4 regions of the Serratia sp. NPDC078593 genome follow, and region 4 is predicted to be linked to each of the others. Evidence: predicted binding sites of a transcription regulator. Region 4 holds the regulator's gene; each other region holds the start of a gene.
The links. Region 4 encodes CRP, which controls carbon source genes, mostly activating them, when cyclic AMP is high. Its sites were predicted from a motif close to ATGTGANNNNNNTCACAT; they were not measured.
Positions count from the first base shown of each region.

Region 1: a site for CRP is predicted at 3,071-3,088, ahead of srlA (PTS glucitol/sorbitol transporter subunit IIC). Genes of this name have one in related genera too.
Region 2: a site for CRP is predicted at 2,142-2,159, ahead of deoC (deoxyribose-phosphate aldolase). Genes of this name have one in related genera too.
Region 3: a site for CRP is predicted at 2,316-2,333, ahead of msrB (peptide-methionine (R)-S-oxide reductase MsrB). Genes of this name have one in related genera too.

Region 1 is NZ_JBNNGK010000006.1:62,909-68,403, forward strand. Features, by position in the region: gene yegS (lipid kinase YegS) at 1-551, shown strand, start outside; gene fbaB (class I fructose-bisphosphate aldolase) at 1,000-2,049, shown strand; gene srlA (PTS glucitol/sorbitol transporter subunit IIC) at 3,179-3,727, shown strand; gene srlE (PTS glucitol/sorbitol transporter subunit IIB) at 3,742-4,731, shown strand; gene srlB (PTS glucitol/sorbitol transporter subunit IIA) at 4,767-5,129, shown strand; gene srlD (sorbitol-6-phosphate dehydrogenase) at 5,140-5,495, shown strand, end outside.
Region 2 is NZ_JBNNGK010000001.1:231,942-237,436, reverse strand. Features, by position in the region: gene ACQKDS_RS00995 (TatD family hydrolase) at 1-352, shown strand, start outside; gene ACQKDS_RS00990 (NupC/NupG family nucleoside CNT transporter) at 678-1,943, shown strand; gene deoC (deoxyribose-phosphate aldolase) at 2,351-3,130, shown strand; gene deoA (thymidine phosphorylase) at 3,201-4,523, shown strand; gene deoB (phosphopentomutase) at 4,773-5,495, shown strand, end outside.
Region 3 is NZ_JBNNGK010000008.1:51,077-56,571, reverse strand. Features, by position in the region: gene ansA (asparaginase) at 1-611, shown strand, start outside; gene pncA (bifunctional nicotinamidase/pyrazinamidase) at 627-1,259, shown strand; gene ACQKDS_RS10860 (YeaC family protein) at 1,445-1,717, opposite strand; gene msrB (peptide-methionine (R)-S-oxide reductase MsrB) at 1,779-2,192, opposite strand; gene gapA (glyceraldehyde-3-phosphate dehydrogenase) at 2,540-3,535, shown strand; gene ACQKDS_RS10845 (D-hexose-6-phosphate mutarotase) at 3,626-4,501, shown strand; gene ACQKDS_RS10840 (MipA/OmpV family protein) at 4,708-5,472, opposite strand.
Region 4 is NZ_JBNNGK010000010.1:148,324-153,818, reverse strand. Features, by position in the region: gene ACQKDS_RS13095 (hydrolase) at 1-529, shown strand, start outside; gene ACQKDS_RS13090 (YheU family protein) at 526-759, shown strand; gene ACQKDS_RS13085 (phosphoribulokinase) at 984-1,853, shown strand; gene ACQKDS_RS13080 (OsmC family protein) at 1,914-2,321, opposite strand; gene crp (cAMP-activated global transcriptional regulator CRP) at 2,696-3,328, shown strand; gene argD (bifunctional acetylornithine/succinyldiaminopimelate transaminase) at 3,573-4,793, opposite strand; gene ACQKDS_RS13065 (aminodeoxychorismate synthase component II) at 4,924-5,495, opposite strand, start outside.

The sequences.
Region 1 (5,495 bases), on a different contig from region 4:
TAAAAGGCCGTGCTGTACCGATCGATTTAGCCAAAGTGAACGACGACCGTTACTTTATCAATATGGCGACCGGCGGCTTTGGTGCGCGAATCACCACTGAAACGCCGGAAAAACTCAAAGCGGCACTCGGTGGCGTGTCTTATTTTATCCATGGTCTATTGCGAATGGATACGCTCAAAGCCGATCGCTGCGAGATTCGCGGCCCAGGCTTCAAGTGGTCCGGCGATGCAATGGTGATAGGCATCGGCAACGGAAAGCAAGCGGGCGGCGGCCAAGAGTTGTGCCCAGAAGCGTTGATCAACGATGGTCTATTGCAATTGCGTTTGCTGATTGCCGACGAATTGCTACCCGCACTGATCGCCAGCCTCTTCAACGGCGAAGAAAACAAAAGCGTAAAGGGAGCCTCGTTACCTTGGTTGGAAATTGACGCGCCAAATGAGATGACCTTTAATCTCGACGGTGAGCCGTTAAAAGGCACGCATTTCCGTATTGAAGTACTACCTAACGCCATCCAATGCCGTCTACCGCCAAACTGCCAGCTACTCGGCTAAGTGCAACAGGCGCCGGCAGGCGCCTGAATCGCATCGCAACTCACGCAAACTATATTTTTATAACAGTTTGATTGATAACTTTATTATATTTTATCACTTCTTATTTATGTGAAAAATTCAACTATCGGCTAAATCAGAGCCCACTTCATCCATAACGATTTGTTTTCTGCCGTTCGCTTTTCCGCTCTCTAAACACCAAACACCAAGCAGTGATCCTTTCCGGCAAAAATGCCAAATCATACTTGTATGGTAGGTAGGTCATGGCGTAGTTGTTATCCAACACAGCACCGTAAGCACAGGAAGTCATATTCCCGCTATCGCATCTATTGTTTCTCCTTGCCATCATGATTTTATTAGTATCTCGGCTTCAATCACCGCTTTTTCACTCTGCCGGTGGTCAGTGACCTCGACTTACCAGCGTATGAGGAAGCTTTAACGGGAGTTAATCATGACTGATATTGCACAGTTGTTAGGTAAAGAAGCGGAAGACCTGTTGCAACACCGCTGTACCACCATTCCTGTAGAAAATCTCTATTTGCCAGGTGCCGACTTTGTCGATCGGGTGATGCTCGACAATAACCGCCCCAACAGCGTACTGCGTTCCATGCAAACGCTGTTTAATCATGGCCGCTTGGCTGGCACTGGTTACCTGTCAATTTTGCCGGTCGATCAAGGAATTGAGCACTCCGCTGGCGCGTCTTTCGCCGCTAACCCGTTGTACTTTGATCCTAAAAATATCGTTGAACTGGCAATTGAGGCCGGTTGTAACTGCGTAGCCTCAACTTACGGCGTGCTGGCGGCGGTATCACGCCGTTATGCGCACAAAATCCCCTTTTTGGTCAAACTCAACCATAACGAAACGCTCAGTTATCCAACGCAATATGATCAAACGCTGTACGCCAGCGTTGAGCAAGCCTTTAATATGGGAGCGGTAGCGGTTGGCGCCACCATTTATTTCGGTTCAGAGCAGTCTCGCCGACAAATTGAAGAAATTTCGATGGCCTTTGAACGGGCGCATGAGTTAGGGATGGTCACCGTTCTGTGGGCTTATCTGCGCAACCCGGCATTCAAAAAAGACGGCGTTGATTATCACGCAAGTGCAGATTTAACCGGGCAAGCTAATCACATTGCCGCGACCATTGGCGCCGATATTGTGAAGCAAAAAATGGCGGAAAATAACGGCGGCTACCGTGCCGTTAACTTCGGTTATACCGACGATCGCGTCTATGACCAACTCACCACCGACCACCCGATCGATTTAGTGCGTTATCAGTTAGCAAACTGTTATATGGGGCGCGCCGGTTTGATTAACTCTGGCGGTGCTGCCGGTGAGAACGATCTGCAAGAATCGGTACGTACCGCCGTGATCAACAAACGTGCTGGCGGCATGGGTTTGATTCTGGGTCGCAAGGCGTTTAAAAAATCCATGAAAGACGGTATCGCGTTGATCAACGCCGTGCAGGATACCTATCTGGATAAAAATGTCACCGTCGCTTAACTTCGCGCAGTCATTTCTCTCTGGCTGACTAGGCTTTCGCCGCAGTGCCGCTCGGTTAAATTTGAGCGACACTGCCCTATCCTTTTCACCTTTTTCGCCCGCCCCAATTTAATCTTATCTGCCTGGTTTTGTTGCCGGTGGGAATCATTCGCTGCGTTTTATAACCACGCTATTAACGCATTGGGGGCAAATACGCCGCCCCCATCACGCCATAGTGATGTTGACGGGCGCAGCAGGCTACGCCCCTACAAGGTGAGTGAGAGTCTTGTCGGCAGAACACTGACAACATTGGCTCATTGCTTAATTAATGGTAGCGAACACGCCCCCACATCACACCAAAGTGATGTTGACCGGCGCAGCAGGCTACGCCCCTACAAGGTGAGTGAGAGTCTTGTCGGCAGAACACTGACAACATTGGCTCATTGCTTAATTACCGGTAGCAAATACGCCGCCCCCATCACGCCAAAGTGATGTTGACCGGCGCAGCAGGCTACGCCCCTACAAGGTGAGTGAGAGCCTTGTCGGCAGAACACTGACAACATTGGCTCATCGCTTAATTACCGGTAGCGAACACGCCCCAACATCACGCCATAGTGATGTTGACGGGCGCAGCAGGCTACGCCCCTACAAGGTGAGTGAGAGTCTTGTCGGCAGAACACTGACAACATTGGCTCATTGCTTAATTAACGGTAGCGAACACGCCCCCACATCACACCAAAGTGATGTTGACCGGCGCAGCAGTCTCCCGACGAGATGAGTGGGCGCATTGTTGGCGGAGCGATGACAACATTGGCTCATTGCTTAACTACCGGTAGCAAATACGCCGTCCACATCACGCCATAGTGATGTTGACGGGCGCAGCAGTCTCCCGACGAGATGAGTGGGCGCATTGTTGGCGGAGCGATGACAACATGAGCAGCAGGCCAAATCACCGACTTTTCTCTTTTCGTCCCCCCACACTCCTTTCAATATTACTTTTCTTTCGATTTTAACTTTCACATTAAAAGATTTATCTTTCAAAATGTGATCTATATAAAACAATATTGTCGATAAAGTGATTACTGTAAGGCCAATGGCAACAGAGACAGGTTTTGCTCCGGGCCATCGCACCCATTACAGGAGAAAAATAATGATTGAGTACATCACTCACGGAGCCGAATGGTTCATCGGCCTATTCCAGAAAGGCGGAGAGGTATTTGTCGGTATGGTCACCGGTATTTTACCGCTATTAATCAGCTTGTTAATTATTATGAATGCCCTGATCAAATTCGTTGGCCAGCAACGTATCGAACGCCTGGCACAGCGCTGCGCAGGTAACCCAGTTTCGCGTTATTTGTTGTTACCGCTGATCGGTACCTTCGTGTTTTGCAACCCAATGACGCTGAGCCTCGGCCGATTCATGCCGGAAAAATATAAAACTAGCTATTACGCTGCCGCTTCCTACAGCTGTCATTCCATGAACGGTTTGTTCCCGCACATCAACCCCGGCGAATTGTTTGTTTATCTTGGTATCGCCAGTGGCCTGACTACGCTGGGGTTGCCGCTCGGCCCGCTGGCCGTGAGCTACTTCCTAGTCGGTTTGTTCACTAACTTTTTCCGTGGCTGGGTAACCGATCTGACCACCAGCCTATTCGAACGCAAGATGGGTATTCGCCTGGATCGTCAGGTTCAACTTTAATTCGGGAGAGCATCATGAGCGCTTATATTCGCATTGAGAAAGGTGCCAGCGGTTGGGGTGGCCCATTGGAATTACCCATCGAAGCAGGCAAAAAAATCGTTTACATCACCGCGGGCACGCGGCCAGCCATCGTTGATCGCATCAGTGAACTGACCGGCTGGCAGGCCGTTGACGGTTTTAAAGAGGGTGAGCCCCCCGCAGAAGAGATCGCCGTAGCGGTGATCGATTGTGGCGGCACCTTACGCTGTGGCCTTTACCCGAAACGCCGCATTCCAACCGTTAATATCCATGCAACAGGCCAATCTGGCCCACTAGCCCAATTTATTGTCGAAGATATTTACGTTTCTGGGGTACGCGAAAATAATATCCATCTGATCGATCACGCAGCCGCCGCAGCACCTCTTGCGGAACCAAACGCCCCAAGCACGGCTAAAACGCGCGATTACGATACCAGTAAAAAAATCACCGAACAGAGTGACGGTTTGCTGGCTAAGGTTGGTATGGGAATGGGCTCGGTAGTCGCCGTCTTCTTTCAGGCCGGACGCGACACCATTGATACGGTGCTAAAGACCATTTTACCGTTTATGGCCTTCGTGTCGGCACTGATCGGCATCATCATGGCATCCGGGCTCGGTGACTTTATTGCTCATGGTTTAACACCGTTAGCCAATAGCCCTGTCGGCTTAGTAACGCTGGCGTTGATTTGCTCCTTTCCCCTGCTTTCGCCATTCCTTGGCCCCGGCGCGGTGATCGCACAGGTCATCGGCGTGCTGGTCGGCGTACAAATCGGCCTCGGCCATATTCCTCCCCAATTGGCGTTGCCCGCGCTATTTGCAATTAACGCGCAGGCCGCCTGTGATTTTATCCCCGTTGGCCTGTCGCTGGCAGAAGCCAAACAGGACACGGTGCGCGTGGGTGTGCCCTCGGTGCTGGTTGGCCGCTTTCTTACCGGTGCCCCGACGGTCTTAATCGCCTGGGCGGCCTCCGCTTTCATTTATCAGTAACACATACGTTTATTTTCCTATTCCAGGGGTTCGCTATGAATGTCATTTTCCAAACCACCATTACTCACATCGGTGACTGCGCACGCGAAGCGTTACAAGACAACATGCTGATCACCTTTCGCCAAGGCGCACCTGCCGATATAGCAGAATTTTGTTTCATTCATCAACACGGCGACACCACGGGGGAACTGCAAGCCGGCGGTCTATTTGAACTGGCAGAACGGCGTTACCCGATCACCGCCGTTGGCAGCGTCGCCACCCAAAACTTACGTGAATTAGGCCACATTACCGTACGTTTCGACGGCGAAGTGCAGGCGGAATTCCCCGGTTCGATCCACGTTTCCGGCAGCACGCCAGACGATATCCCGTTAGGCAGCACACTAAAATTTATCGCATAAGGAGTTAACCATGTCTGAAGTAGCCGTAGTGATTGGCGGCGGCCAAACGTTAGGTGCTTTTTTAAGTAAGGGTTTGGCAGCGGCAGGATACCGCGTGGCGGTGGCCGATCTGAACGCCGATAACGCGTATCAGGTAGCCCAGCAAATTAATCAGGAGTTCGGCAGCGGCCGTGCCGTTGGCTTGCAGGTCGATGCCACCGATGAAGAAAGCGTGATTGCGCTGGCCAATGCGGTCGACAACGCCTTCGGCGGTACGCATTTGCTGGTCTACAGCGCCGGTATCGCCAAGGCTGCGCCGATTATCGACTTCGCGCTTGGCGATTTTGACCGTTCACTCCAGGTTAATCTGGTGGGATATTTCCTCTG
Region 2 (5,495 bases), on a different contig from region 4:
GGCCGCATTGCGCCGCAACGATGTGCCGCGCCGTGGCGTGGTGCATGGTTTTGCCGGTAGCCTGTCACAGGCGCAGGCATTTATTCGCTTGGGATATTACATCGGTGTGGGTGGCACTATCAGTTATGCGCGGGCGCAGAAAACGCGTGGTGTGATGGCGCAGCTGCCTTTAACCTCGCTGTTATTGGAAACCGATGCGCCGGATATGCCTTTGGCTGGCTATCAAGGCCAACCAAACCGACCCGAACGGGCAGCAGAGGTTTTTGAGGTGTTGTGCCAACTTCGCTCGGAATCTCCGGAAGAAATCGCCGCGCATTTACGGCAAAATACCCACCGATTATTTGGACTTTAATCACGCACATTTCGTGTTAATTGTGACTTAGATCACATTATAAGATTTTCGTTTGCTTTCGCTTGTACATATTTGTGACATATATCGAGTCTGGCGCATTGTTGCTCAGTATAATCGCGCTCCGTCATTACTATCAGCAGACCTCCCGCAATGCAGGGGTGGAACGCCTTTTTTACTTATCCAATAAATTTTATGAAGCGAGAACGTGGCAACGCCACCTCGGTGCGTACCTTGAGTACGCCACGGGAAGGCAAAAAAACCAACGTCACCGCATTGTGAAAGATAAAGGATATACACAGGGATACTTTTCATCATGCAACTTATTATGAGTCTGGTCGGGATGGCGATGCTGATTGCAATCGCCGTACTGCTTTCCAGTAACCGGCGGGCGATTAAGCTACGCACAGTGCTGGGGGCTTTCATCATTCAGGTCGCGATTGGTGCATTGGTGCTGTATGTACCTATCGGACGCCAGATACTTGGCGGCATGTCTGAAGGTGTCGCCAATGTTATTGCCTACGGTAACGAAGGGATTTCATTCATTTTTGGCGGTCTGGTTTCCGACAAAATGTTTGAAGTGTTCGGCGGCGGCGGTTTCGTGTTTGCCTTGCGCGTATTGCCTGTCATCGTATTTTTCTCATCACTGATAGCGGTGCTTTATTACTTAGGCATCATGCAGTTGATCATTCGCGTACTGGGCGGTGGCCTGCAAAAACTGCTCGGTACTTCACGCACTGAGTCTCTGTCGGCAACGGCGAATATCTTCGTTGGGCAAACAGAAGCACCTTTGGTTGTGCGCCCGTATATTGCGACCATGACCCAATCTGAACTGTTTGCTGTGATGTGCGGCGGGTTGGCTTCGGTTGCCGGTTCGGTGCTGGCAGGTTACGCCCAGATGGGGGTGCCGCTGGAATATCTGATCGCTGCTTCGTTTATGGCGGCGCCGGGCGGTTTGTTGTTCGCTAAATTGATGGTGCCGGAAACGGAAACGCCGCGTGAGGTGGACGACGCGATGAAGCTGATTGCGGCAGAAGAGCGCCCGGCAAACGTCATTGACGCTGCGGCGTCGGGGGCTGCTTCCGGTATGCAACTGGCGCTGAATGTCGGGGCGATGTTACTGGCTTTCATTGCGCTTATCGCCTTGTTGAACGGCATGCTTGGCGGCATCGGCGGTTGGTTTAACTATCCGCAATTATCACTTGAACTGCTGCTGGGTTGGATCTTCTCACCGATCGCTTTCATGATCGGGGTGCCGTGGAATGAAGCGATGACCGCAGGTTCCTTTATCGGCCAGAAGATCATTGTTAACGAATTCGTTGCGTTTATGAATTTCGGTGCCTATCTGCGCCCGGATGACGTGGTGGCGGCCGAAGGCTTGCAGGTACTGTCTGCCCATACCAAAGCGATTATTTCGTTTGCGTTGTGTGGCTTTGCGAACCTGTCTTCTGTGGCAATTTTGCTCGGTGGTTTGGGCAGCCTGGCACCAAATCGTCGCCATGATATCGCCCGTTTCGGCCTAAAAGCCGTGGCTGCAGGTACGCTGTCTAACTTGATGAGCGCGACCATTGCCGGGTTCTTCTTGGCGCTTTAAGTAAAACGCCGTATCGTGATTTTGTTGTTTTTTTCACATTTTAACCCCGTTATTTAGATTACCTGAATAATGGGGTTTTATCTGTTTAGTGCTTTGTTTTATAATATTTTTATTTGGCATGGTACAATAAGGTATGCGGCAGCTTGCTGGTTTCACCTCATAACTCATTAGTGATTCTGTGAACAATATCGCGTTATTTTGTGACGATATTCACATATAATTCTGCGTTGTTACAATGAAGTTTCGGATAATGTGATTTGAACTCAATGTGCTCTGATGGCGTGAGTTCAAACTGTTATGACATGCGGTGAGAAGGATCTCAGTTGCCACGAGGGGAAATAGCCCCACGCTATCTTCATGGAACCAAGTCCGCTCGCCAACAGCCAGTAACTCAGTTGGAGAGTTTTATGACCGAATTAACCGCTGCAGCGCAACGTGCGCTGGGTTTGATGGATTTAACCACGCTTAATGATGATGACACCGATGAGAAAGTGATCGCCTTGTGTCATCAAGCCAACACTCCGGCAGGCAAGACGGCCGCCATTTGTATTTATCCACGCTTCATCCCTATCGCACGTAAGACCTTGCGTGAGCAAGGTACGCCGGATGTGCGCATTGCCACGGTGACTAATTTTCCGCATGGCAATGCCGATATTAGCATCGCGTTGGCGGAGACGCGCGCGGCCATCGCCTATGGCGCAGATGAAGTTGATGTGGTGTTCCCGTATCGCGCACTGATGGCCGGTGATAGCCAAATTGGTTTTGAATTAGTGAAACAGTGCAAGCAGGCCTGCGAGCAGGCTAACGTGTTATTGAAGGTGATTATTGAAACCGGTGAACTGAAGAGTGCTGCGCTTATCCGTCAGGCTTCCGAAATCGCCATCAACGCCGGTGCCGATTTTATTAAAACTTCAACCGGTAAAGTGCCGGTCAACGCTACGTTGGAAAGTGCGGAACTGATGATGTCCGTTATTCGTGATATGGGCGTAGGTCAGCAGGTTGGGTTCAAACCTGCGGGTGGCGTTCGTACGGCAGAGGATGCATTGCATTATTTGCAATTGGCCGATCGTATCATGGGTGAAGGATGGGCCGATGCGCGCCACTTCCGCTTTGGTGCGTCCAGCCTGTTGGCCAGTTTGCTGAACACGCTGGGGCACAGCAGCCAAGCCTCCGGCAGCGGCTACTGATAACCGTTACTGCCTTGGTTTAACCCAGGCAGTATTGACTACCCATATATCATCAAAGCGGGGGGATAGTATGTTCCTAGCTCAAGAAATAGTTCGTAAAAAACGTGACGGTCAGCCGTTAAGCGAAGAGGAAATCCGTTTCTTCATCAATGGTGTTCGCGACAATGTGGTATCCGAAGGACAAATCGCTGCGCTGGCAATGACGATTTATTTTCACGATATGACTTTGCCTGAGCGTGTGGCTCTGACCATGGCGATGCGTGATTCCGGTACGGTATTGGATTGGAAAAGTTTGTCGTTGAATGGCCCCATCGTAGATAAGCACTCCACCGGTGGTGTGGGCGATGTGACCTCGCTGATGCTCGGCCCGATGGTCGCAGCCTGTGGCGGTTATGTTCCGATGATTTCCGGCCGCGGTCTGGGCCATACCGGCGGTACGCTGGACAAACTGGAAGCGATCCCAGGCTTTGATATTTTCCCAGATGACAATGCATTCCGTAAAATTATCAAAGAAGTCGGCGTAGCGATTATCGGGCAAACCAGCTCGCTGGCACCGGCGGACAAACGTTTCTACGCAACGCGTGATATTACCGCGACCGTGGATTCTATTCCGTTGATTACCGCATCGATTCTAGGCAAGAAGCTGGCTGAAGGGTTAGATGCGTTGGTGATGGATGTGAAAGTGGGTTCTGGCGCATTTATGCCAACGTATGCACAGTCCGAAAGTTTGGCGCAGGCGATTGTTGGCGTTGCCAACGGTGCCGGGTGTAAAACGACCGCGCTGTTGACCGATATGAATCAGGTGTTGGCCTCCAGTGCTGGTAATGCGGTTGAAGTGCGTGAAGCAGTGCGCTTCTTGACGGGTGAATACCGTAGCCCACGTCTGCTGGAAGTGACGATGGCACTGTGTGTGGAAATGCTGTTGTCAGGCGGTTTGGCGAAAGACGATGCTGATGCGCGTGCCAAACTGCAGGCGGTGCTGGATAACGGCAAAGCGGCTGAAATCTTTGGTCGTATGGTCGCGGCACAGCATGGGCCAACCGATTTTATCGAACGTTATGACAGTTATTTACCTGCCGCCACCCTGAGCAAACCGGTTTATGCCGATCGTTCGGGCATTGTGACCGCAATGGATACCCGTGCATTAGGCATGGCAGTGGTATCATTAGGGGGAGGACGTCGCCGGGCAACCGACAGCATCGATTACAGCGTTGGTTTGACTGAGATGGCGCGGCTGGGTGAGCGTGTCGATAACCAGCGGCCTCTAGCGGTGATCCACGCCAATGATGAGGAAAGTTGGCAGTTGGCGGCGGATGAAGTTCGTCAAGCGATGTCGTTGGGCGATAACGCGCCGGAAGCGACGCCGGTGGTGTATCAGCGCATTACTGAATAGCGATTTCTTTCGCTTTTTGAATCGTCGTGTGGTGTGTGATACACACGCCCCCCAGACGCTGACTTGTGTTAGTGTCTGGGGATGATGAGCCTCTTTGAGTGTTCACCCTGAGGACCAACGCACACGTTATGTAAATCGGTCTTTGGCTGATTTGCTGTGCTCTGGCCACCTGGCTACTTTCGAATCTAGAACAGTAACGTGGTTGCAGTATTGCAGGCGCATTAGCGTGGGAACACGCGGGAGATTGATATGAAACGTACATTTATTATGGTCTTAGACTCATTCGGCATTGGCGCGAGTGAAGATGCTGAACGTTTTGGCGATCGGGGTTCTGACACGCTCGGCCACATTGCAGAAGCCTGCGCGCGCGGGGAAGCAAACACCGGGCGCAGTGGTCCACTGACGTTGCCAAACCTGAGCCGTTTAGGTTTGGGTAAAGCGGCTCAGGAGTCCACCGGTACATTCCCGCAGGGGCTTGATGAAAATGCTGAAATCATCGGTGCTTATGGCTATGCCAGTGAGCTGTCCTCTGGGAAAGATACCCCGTCAGGCCACTGGGAAATTGCTGGCGTACCGGTGTTGTTTGATTGGGGATATTTCAGCGATGAGCACAACAGTTTCCCGCAGGAACTGCTGGATAAACTGGTTGAGCGCGCCAAGCTGCCGGGCTACCTCGGTAACTGCCACTCTTCCGGTACGGTGATCCTCGATCAGCTCGGTGAAGAACACATGAAAACCGGTAAACCGATTTTCTACACGTCTGCCGACTCAGTCTTCCAGATTGCTTGCCATGAAGAAACATTTGGCTTAGACCGCCTGTACGAATTATGTGAAATCGCCCGTGAAGAACTGACCGAAGGTGGGTACAATATTGGCCGCGTTATCGCACGACCTTTCGTGGGCGATAAACCGGGTAGTTTCCAACGCACCGGCAACCGTCACGATCTGGCCGTCGAGCCACCGGCACCAACC
Region 3 (5,495 bases), on a different contig from region 4:
TGTATCTGGCCGCTAACTATCCGGTCAATGAAGTTAGCCTGTTCTTTAATAACAAACTGTTTCGCGGTAATCGCACCACCAAGGCACACGCGGATGGCTTCGATGCGTTTGCATCGCCAAACCTGCCCCCTTTGCTGGAAGCGGGTATTCATATTCGTCGACAAAACGGCATCGTTTCCCCCGAATGCCGTGGCGAATTAAAGGTGCACACTATTACGCCGCAGCCTATTGGCGTCGTGACGATTTATCCGGGCATTTCTGGCGCAGTGGTACGCAATTTTCTTTTGCAGCCGGTTAAGGCGTTGATCCTACGCTCCTACGGCGTCGGCAATGCACCTCAAAAACCGGAACTGATTGATGAGTTACGTGACGCGTCCGATCGAGGCATCGTGGTGGTCAACTTAACCCAGTGCATTTCTGGACGTGTGAATATGGAAGGTTACGCTACCGGCAATGCGTTAGCTAACGCTGGCGTGATCAGCGGTTTTGATATGACAGTAGAAGCAACATTAACTAAACTGCATTTCCTGTTAAGCCAACCGCTAGCGCCAGAACAAATCCGCCAGCAAATGCAAAAAGACCTTCGTGGCGAGCTCAGCACCGCAGGTTAATAAATGGGAGACGCTATGAAAACCGCGCTGTTATTGATCGATCTGCAAAATGATTTCTGCGCGGGTGGCGCACTGGCGGTGGCAGAGGGGGATGCAACCATTGCTATCGCTAATCAAGCCATGGCTGCCTGCCTCGCTCGTGGTCATGCCGTCGTCGCCAGCCAAGACTGGCACCCAGCCAACCACCGTAGCTTTGCCATCAACTCGGCGGGAAAAATCGGTACAGTGGGTGAACTCGATGGCCTGCCGCAGGTCTGGTGGCCGGTGCATTGCGTGCAAAATAGCCACGGAGCCGAATTGCATCCACAATTGCATCGTCAGGCTATCGCTGGGATTTTTCGCAAAGGGCAAAATCCGGTTATCGACAGTTACAGTGCGTTCTTCGATAACGGTCACCGGACAAAAACGGAGCTTGATGATTGGTTACGTGCACAGGGCGTGACTGACTTGGTGGCGATGGGGTTAGCCACCGACTATTGTGTAAAATTCAGCGTACTGGATGCGCTGCAATTGGGATATTCGACCACGGTGATTACTGACGGTTGTCGAGGCGTAAATCTTCAGCCAGCTGACAGCGTGCAGGCTTTGCAAACAATGCAGCAAGCCGGCGCTCGGCTCGTGACGTTGTCACAATTTTTGCAGTTCTAAGCTTTAGGGCGCGCTCTAGCTCCCTCAGACTGCTGAAAAGCGTGTTATTGGGCTAAGCGTGGCTGTGGGGTCGCAGTGGCATAAGCCACCTGAGCGCCCCTCGCCTACGCTAGGCTCCGGTATCTCAGGCTATCAGGCGACTTCGTCATCAAGCTCAGGGCGCTATAGCGCTCTTTCCCATCAATTTATTGCGGCTTCAGCTTAACCAACGTTTCGGCAGCAAACTGTTGCTTCAGCTCTTGCTTGCTTTTCATGACGATTTGCCCGTCAGTACCAATGCTCATGTGCTGCGGGTCGTTATTGTGCATCGATTGCCATAACATAACCGCTTGCAGGCTATTCTCTTTCTGTTCTGGCGTCAGCGCAACGCCATCCGGCCATTTACCTAACTCAACCGCCAGCGCAAGGCGCTGATAGATTTCTGGCGTCATCGCCGCTATCAAATCCTTTACATCCATCAACGCACCTCCTTCTTAACATGAATAATAGCTGAATCGATTTTGTCGATCATTTAACTCTTCAACCCGCAATCTTCTCGCCATTTTCATCATCAGTAAAACTGAGCGACGCAGAGTTTACGCAAAAACGTTCGCCGGTAGGCTGCGGCCCATCAGGGAATACGTGCCCCAGATGCGCATCGCAATGACCACAACGGATTTCCACACGATGCATATTATGTGATTTATCATCAAGATAACGAATAGACTCATCTGAAATCGGCTGATAAAAGCTAGGCCAACCGCAGCCAGAATCATACTTGGTTGAGGAATAAAACAGCGGAGCATGGCAACATAAGCAATGATAAATGCCATCGCGCGCGTTGTGCAGCAATTTGCCACTGTATGGCGCTTCCGTACCACGCTCCTGAGTCACATAACGTTGTATTTCATTCAGTTCCGTGAGCGGTTGATGAGGGGAGTTCTCTTTAGCCATTTGTGCGATTCCCAAAACATGGATAATGTCAACGAAAACAATGATTAATGATAACAAAAAATTAACAGCACTGCAGGCATTTTTACCCTAAACTGTAGGCCATAAAGCTCACGCCATAATTATATGTGATACAGATCACACATCTAGTTATGACGCTCTTTAAACTTAGCGATTTGACCCCATATCGTAATGAGGCCAAACGTAGGCGGAATGTGCAATAAGCGCGCAAATCAAACTCTCAGCTTTGACTTGCCGCAATAATTGACACGATTCCGCTTGACGCTTGGTAAGGTTTTTGTAATTTTACAACCAACCTTTTATTCACTAACAAATAGCTGGTGGAATATATGACTATCAAAGTAGGTATCAACGGTTTTGGCCGTATCGGTCGCATTGTTTTCCGTGCTGCTCAAGAACGTTCTGACGTAGAAATCGTTGCAATCAACGATCTGTTGGACGCTGAGTACATGGCTTACATGCTGAAATATGACTCTACTCATGGCCGTTTCAACGGTACTGTAGAAGTTAAAGACGGCCATCTGGTTGTTAACGGCAAAACCATCCGTGTTACCGCAGAGAAAGACCCGGCTAACCTGAAGTGGAACGAAGTGGGTGTTGACGTTGTTGCAGAAGCGACCGGTATCTTCCTGACCGACGAAACTGCTCGTAAACACATCGCTGCTGGCGCTAAGAAAGTTGTTCTGACTGGCCCATCTAAAGATGACACCCCGATGTTCGTTATGGGTGTAAACCACAAATCTTACGCTGGTCAGGAAATCGTTTCTAACGCATCTTGCACCACTAACTGCTTGGCTCCACTGGCTAAAGTTATTAACGACAACTTCGGTATCGTTGAAGCGCTGATGACCACCGTCCACGCAACTACCGCTACTCAGAAAACCGTTGATGGCCCGTCTCATAAAGACTGGCGCGGCGGCCGTGGCGCTTCTCAGAACATCATCCCTTCATCTACCGGCGCAGCTAAAGCGGTAGGTAAGGTTATTCCTGAGTTGAACGGCAAACTGACCGGTATGGCATTCCGCGTTCCTACTCCAAACGTATCCGTGGTTGACCTGACCGCACGTCTGGAAAAACCAGCGTCTTACAAAGAAATCTGTGCTGCAATCAAAGCAGCAGCAGAAGGCGAACTGAAAGGCGTGCTGGGTTACACCGAAGACGACGTTGTTTCTACTGATTTCAACGGTGAAAAACTGACTTCCGTGTTTGACGCTAAAGCAGGCATCGCGCTGAACGACAACTTTGTGAAACTGGTTTCTTGGTACGACAACGAAACTGGCTACTCCAACAAGGTTCTGGATCTGATCGCTCACATCTCCAAATAATGGCATGATGAACGACTGAGATCATAAGGGCGACTTTAATGTCGCCCTTTTTTTTGCTTCCTGCGGTGGATCGAATTAAGAGGCAATGCAATGAACGAAAATATTTTCACCCTGCCCGTTACGGAACAAATTTCCCCCTACCTTAGCCAACGTCAGTTAGAGGCTCTGCCGGTTATTGTGGTTTCGCACCCTAACGTGCGTGCAGCCATCACCTTGCAAGGCGCCCATCTGATTGCTTGGCAGCCTAGCGGTGAACAACCGGTTGTTTGGTTAAGCAACAACACGCCATTCGAGCCAGGTAAAGCAATTCGCGGCGGCGTGCCCATTTGCTGGCCGTGGTTCGGCCCCGTGGGTAAACCTTCGCATGGTTTTGCCCGTAATCAACCTTGGCAACTTACCGCCCATGATGAAGATGACAACGGCGTAATTCTGACCTTTACGCTGCAAGACAACGAACAAACGCGTGAACTGTGGCCGCACGAATTCACACTAATCGCGCGCTTTAAGTTGGGGAAAGAGTGTGAAGTAGAGCTGGAGTCGCACGGTAACTATCAAGCGACCGCAGCATTGCACACCTACTTCCACATCGGCGATATCGATACGGTGAAAGTGTCTGGCTTAGGCGAGCCCTATTTGGATAAAGTCGCTGATGGCACAGAAGCTAATCAGCACGGCGATGTGACTTTTGTCGGCCAGACTGACCGCGTTTATACCCAACCAGAACCGTTTAGCCTGATTAAAGACCCAACGCTGCAACGCACCATTGAAGTGCATCATCACCATATGAGTGACGTCATCGCCTGGAATCCGGGTGAGGTACTCTCTTGTAACATGGCTGACATGCCAAATAACGGCTATAAAACCATGGTTTGTGTGGAAACCGGGCGCATTAATAAACCGCTGGTAACGTGCGATGCGCAACCTGCACGGCTGGCTATGACCTTGCGGTGTCGCAAAGGGGCATAGACCGCGTCAATGAGTCATATAAAAATGGGGCACCAAGCCCACTTCAAACGGCTGACAAAACCTGTTATTTGGGAAAGCTTGCCGCCAGAGCTTCCCTCATTGCGCTAGGCTCGAGTACTTCGAGTTCAAAGGCAACGTTGTCATCAATATTAAGGGGCATAAAGCCCCTTTTACATAGCCGAATTACGCAATACCTCACGGCAGCGTTAGAAGCTGTAACTCACCCCGGTCCACAACACGCCCGTGTAAGATTTATCCACCATCGGGCTATCTTTAATTTCATCCGATAGTTGAATATAACGCCCCATAACGAACGTATTCCACGCGTTATTGATCTGATAGTTAGCGGTTAATTCAAGGTAAGGCGCCCAGCTATCATCTGGTGTATAGCTGTTCAGACCGCTGCGGCGCGATTCGTGATCGCTGACGCCATAATAATATTTGTTTTGGTTCTTGCTGTTCCAAGTCACGCCCACACCCGGCGTCAAGCTCCATGTGTCAAAGTTGAACTTGTAAAGGTATGCCACATCACCAATCAGGCCATTACTGTTATCTAACGTATCGCCGGAGAAAGTCGCGCGGATGGTCCCCCAGTCTGCATTATGGGAATACGCTACGCCAGCCATCAACGTTCCACGACGCTTATCCAAGCGCTTCATGCGATCGTCATCGCTGTCACCGGGTTTGTAGTGTAACGGTGAATAGTACGCCATAACACTCAGCTTATTTTCCCGATCGTTCCACAAATAATAACCAGCGGTCAGCGTGCGGAAGTAAAAATCATCAGCTTCATAATTAATCACCGGAACAGGATAAACCCGTGTCTGATAACCGCGATACGGATCCGGACTAACCAACGCAGAGGCGCCGAGTGACCAGGTCCCCGCTTGAGCACTGTGGGTACCCATCATAGCGGTCACGATAATAGCTAGCGTTTTTAATTGAGTCTTCTTCACTGGGTCTTTTTCCATAAATTACAGGGTTAATAGCGGCG
Region 4 (5,495 bases):
GCAGCAAGAAAACTCGCGCTTAGTGGATGCGGCCGTCGTGGTTTCCGCCCCACTGATGTTGGAACCCTGCTCACTGCGAATGGAACAGGGCTTTTCCCGAGTTTACCAGCGTTATCTTCTTGGTCAGCTTAAGCAAAATGCCACACGCAAGCTTCTCCATTATCCGGGCTCTTTACCGTTAAAGCTACCTCAGCTAAAAGGGCTACAGCGCATCCGCGACTTCGATGATGTGATTACCGCACGTATTCACGGCTTTAGCGATGCCACGGATTATTATCGCCGTTGCAGTGCGCTACCGCTGCTGCCAAAAATTCAAACGCCGTTATTGATCATCCACGCCAAAGACGATCCCTTCATGACAGCAGACGTGATCCCGGACATCGCCAGCCTGCCGCACAACATCGAATATCAACTCACGGAATGTGGCGGCCATGTCGGCTTTGTCGGCGGCTCACTGAAAAAACCGCAAATGTGGCTGGAACACCGGATACCTGCCTGGCTGCCCCCCTATTTGGAACCGAATGCATGATTATTCCCTGGAAAGACCTGGACAGTGAAACACTGAACAACCTGATCGAATCGTTCGTGCTGCGCGAAGGCACGGATTATGGCGAGCACGAGCGCTCCCTGGCACAAAAAGTAGATGATGTTCGCCGCCAGCTACAAAGTGGCGAGGTGTTATTGGTCTGGTCGGAGTTACATGAAACCATCAATATCATGCCGCGCGGCCAATTCCGCGCCGGCCAGGAAGAAATGTAATCCGTTCTATGACTGACGGCCAAAATCAGGTAACAATGTGCTATACCCAATGCATTCGAGCTGCATCGACGTACAAATCAACGGCTCTCCAAACGCCGAGTCACATAACGACAACGCAGTCGTAAACCGATAGGGGCTTGGTTTATCTCGGCCGCCAAGCCGCGCGCCTGAAGATGCAGCGTATGACTGATAACTTGCGCATTTTAGACGGAGTAATACACCCTATGTCCGCCAAACATCCTGTTATCGCAGTAACCGGCTCCAGCGGCGCCGGCACCACCACCACCAGCGTGGCATTTCGTAAAATATTCCAGCAGTTGAATATCCGCGCCGCGCAGTTGGAAGGGGACAGCTTTCACCGTTATACCCGCCCGGAAATGGATGCGGAGATCCGCAAGGCGCGCGATCTGGGTCGTCATATCAGCTATTTCGGCCCAGAAGCCAATGATTTTGGCCTACTTGAACAAAGCTTCCTCGAATATGGCCAAAACGGCTCTGGTCGTTCACGCAAGTATCTACATACCTACGATGAAGCGGTACCCTATAATCAAGTGCCGGGGACATTCACGCCGTGGGAAGCCTTACCAGAGCCAACCGATGTTTTGTTCTATGAAGGGCTGCATGGCGGCGTGGTCACCGAGCAACATGACGTCGCGAAACAGGTCGACCTTCTCGTCGGCGTGGTACCTATCGTCAACCTTGAATGGATCCAGAAACTGATCCGCGATACCGGTGAACGCGGCCATTCTCGTGAAGCCGTGATGGATTCCGTGGTGCGATCCATGGACGATTACATCAACTACATCACGCCACAATTCTCTCGCACGCATATCAACTTCCAGCGTGTACCCACGGTGGATACTTCTAACCCATTTGCCGCGAAAGCGATTCCTTCACTGGATGAAAGTTTTGTCGTGATTCACTTCCGCGGATTGGATCATATTGATTTCCCTTACCTGCTGGCGATGCTGCAAGGCTCCTTCATCTCACATATCAATACGCTGGTCGTGCCGGGCGGAAAAATGGGGCTGGCGATGGAGCTGATCATGGCGCCACTGGTACAGCGGCTACTGGAAGGGAAAAAAATCGAATAACGCTTCGGCTATGCCTGGGGCGCAGTCGCATGTTGAACCGCCAGCGCCGCGCCCGAGATCTTACTCTACGTCACGCACCTCAAAGCTGTGGGATACCTCGGCGGCTTTCCCCAGCATCAGCGCCACTGAACAGTATTTTTCAGCGGAAAGATCCACCGCACGCTCAACCGCTTTCTCACTCAGCCCTTTACCACTCACGATAAAATGCAGGTTAATGTGGGTAAATATCCGCGGGGCTTCTTCGCGACGTTCAGAACTGAGTTTGACCTCGCAATCGCACACCGCATGGCGGCCTTTTTGTAAGATCGAAACCACGTCGATCGCACTGCAACCACCGACTGACATCAACACCATTTCCATCGGGCTAGGTGCCTTATCGCCTGCGTTGCCATCCATCAGAACCTGATGACCAGACGCCGACTCACCTAGAAACGTTAATCCCTCAACCCACTTTACTCTTGCCTGCATTCTGATTACTCCGGTTAATTTCTTAAAATCAGACTACGCGTTCACACGCAAACTGGCAATGGAACCTGACGCCGGTCATGTGTGAGCGAGACAACACAAGACACCCGCCTCACTCTGTGCTACAAACAAAGCCGAAATAATTCTTGCTGGACACTGATTTTCAGGGAAATGCCCGCAGAAAGGTGCCTAATTTGGTATGTTAACAGAATGTAGCTTGCAGCGCTCACAGCAAGTTAATATGCTAGGGCAATAGCGTATTTTACGGCACGCCTCAAAACGGTTAAATGGCAGTCACTCACCGTCAGCCCTAACTCGTTTGACAGGGAACTCTGACCCCTGTGATACAGGCAGATTACAACAGAGGATAATAGCGAATGGTTCTCGGCAAACCGCAAACAGACCCGACTCTCGAATGGTTCTTGTCTCATTGCCATATCCACAAATATCCATCAAAAAGTACGCTGATTCACCAAGGTGAAAAGGCCGAAACGCTTTACTACATCGTGAAAGGCTCCGTAGCGGTGCTCATCAAGGATGAAGAAGGTAAAGAGATGATCCTGTCCTATCTCAATCAGGGCGATTTCATCGGCGAGCTTGGATTATTTGAAGAAGGTCAGGAGCGCAGTGCCTGGGTAAGGGCCAAAAGCGCCTGTGAAGTGGCTGAAATTTCTTATAAGAAATTCCGTCAGTTAATCCAGGTTAACCCTGACATTTTAATGCGCCTGTCGGCACAGATGGCAAGCCGTCTGCAAGTCACCTCAGAGAAAGTGGGTAACCTCGCTTTCCTTGATGTTACCGGCCGCATTGCGCAAACCTTGCTGAATCTGGCTAAACAACCGGATGCCATGACTCACCCAGACGGCATGCAAATTAAAATTACCCGTCAGGAAATTGGCCAAATCGTCGGTTGTTCACGCGAAACGGTCGGCCGTATTCTGAAAATGCTCGAAGATCAAAATCTGATTTCCGCACACGGCAAAACCATTGTCGTTTACGGCACGCGCTAATCAGTAAAAAACGGCACATCACGCGCCGGTTCAGACTGCTGACAAAGCTCGTTATGAGGGAAAGCGTGGCTGTGGGGTCGTAGTGGCGTAAGCCACCGGAGCACCCCTCGCTACGCTAGGCCCGGGTATCTCGGGGGCCATAGACGACTTCGTCATCAAGCTCAAAACGGCGCCTCACGCGCCGTTTTCTCTTTGGGTTAGATTATCCGCTCTGCTCGGGTTTGATAACACACCGTTTAGGGTATTAACCTGCCTTCACCACATCCTGCACTGCCCGTTCAAACCGTGCCATACCTTCTTCAATATCTTGCAGCGCGACCACCAATGAAGGGGCGAAGCGAATCACATTTGGCCCAGCATTCAAAATCATCACCCCCCGAGCAGCTGCGGCATTCAGGAAATCACGAGCCATACCACGGTAAGCCGCCGTCAGTTCTGCGCCAATCAGCAACCCCATACCGCGAATATCGCTGAAAACCCCGTATTTATTACCGATCTCAGTCAGAGCCGAGACATAAAGCGTATGACGTTGTTCGACGCCACTCAACACCTCATGCGTATTGATCACGTCTAACGCGGCTTCGGCTACCGCACAGGCTAACGGATTACCGCCATACGTGGTGCCATGCGTACCGACCTGCATCACCGAGGCAATCTCTTCGGTGGTCAACATAGCACTCACCGGGAAGCCACCGCCCAATGCTTTCGCGGTGGTTAAAATATCCGGCGTCACACCGTAATGCATATAGGTAAATAGTTTACCACTGCGACCCATACCGCTTTGCACTTCATCAAACACTAATAACGCCTGATGCTGGTCACATAGCTCGCGTACGCCCTGCAAGAATTGCGCTTCGGCCGGTGTGATGCCCCCCTCCCCTTGAATCGGCTCCATCACCACCGCGCAGGTCTGATCATCCATTACCGCCTTCACCGCCGCCAGATCATTGAAGGGAACATGCACGATGTCGGCCGGTTTGGGCCCAAAACCGTCAGAATATTTCGCCTGCCCGCCAACCGATACGGTAAACAGCGTGCGGCCGTGGAACGCATTGTAGAAAGCGATAATTTTGGTTTTGTAAGGGCTGTGGCGGGTGATGGCGTAATGGCGGGCTAACTTGAACGCGGCTTCGTTAGCCTCAGCTCCCGAATTAGCAAAAAATACACGATCGGCAAAAGTCGCGTCGACCAGTTTGGCCGCCAAGCGCAAAGCCGGTTCATTGGTGAATACGTTACTGGTATGCCACAGGGTTTCTCCCTGTTGCTGCAATGCTGCCACCAACGCCGGATGACAATGCCCCAGCGCGGTCACCGCAATGCCACCCGAGAAATCGATATACTCTTTACCTTGACTGTCCCACACGCGGCTCCCTTTACCTTTAACGGGAACAAACTGGGCTGGTGCATAAACAGGCAGAATCACCTGATCAAACGTGCTACGGTTAACGGTGTATTTTTCGGTCATTATCGGCCCACCCTGAGCGCTATCGGTTTCTGACAGGATTATTAAGTGAAATTATAATCACAAAATATGCATAAAAAACCAATCAAGGGCAAACCTAAATCACCGTTAACGATAAATAAATCGTAATCGATTAACTTTTAAGGAAATTATCCAACAACTGGTGCCCCTGCTCACTCAAAATACTTTCCGGGTGGAATTGCACCCCTTCCAGCGCCAATGTGCGGTGGCGAATACCCATAATCTCGTCACGCTCGCCATCGCGTTCGCTCCATGCAGTGATGTCGAAACAATCTGGCAAAGTAGCAGCATCCAGCACTAAGGAATGATACCGGGTGACGGTGAGGGGATTATTTAGCCCACGAAACACCCCGTGGTTACTGTGGCAAATTGCCGAGGTTTTGCCGTGCATCACCTGCCGAGCCCGCACCACATCGGCACCAAACGCCTGCCCCAATGCCTGATGGCCGAGGCAAACACCGAGTATCGGCAGACGACCAGCAAAATGGCCGATCGCCGCCAGCGAAATGCCCGCCTCATTTGGCGTACAGGGTCCGGGTGAAATCACTAAATGTTGCGGAGCCAGCCGTTCAATATCGGCCAGTTGCAGTTCATCGTTACGCTTCACCAACACCTCTGCACCCAGCTCGCAGAAGTATTGGTAAAGGTTATAGGTGAAAGAGTCGTAATTATCGATCAGCAGCA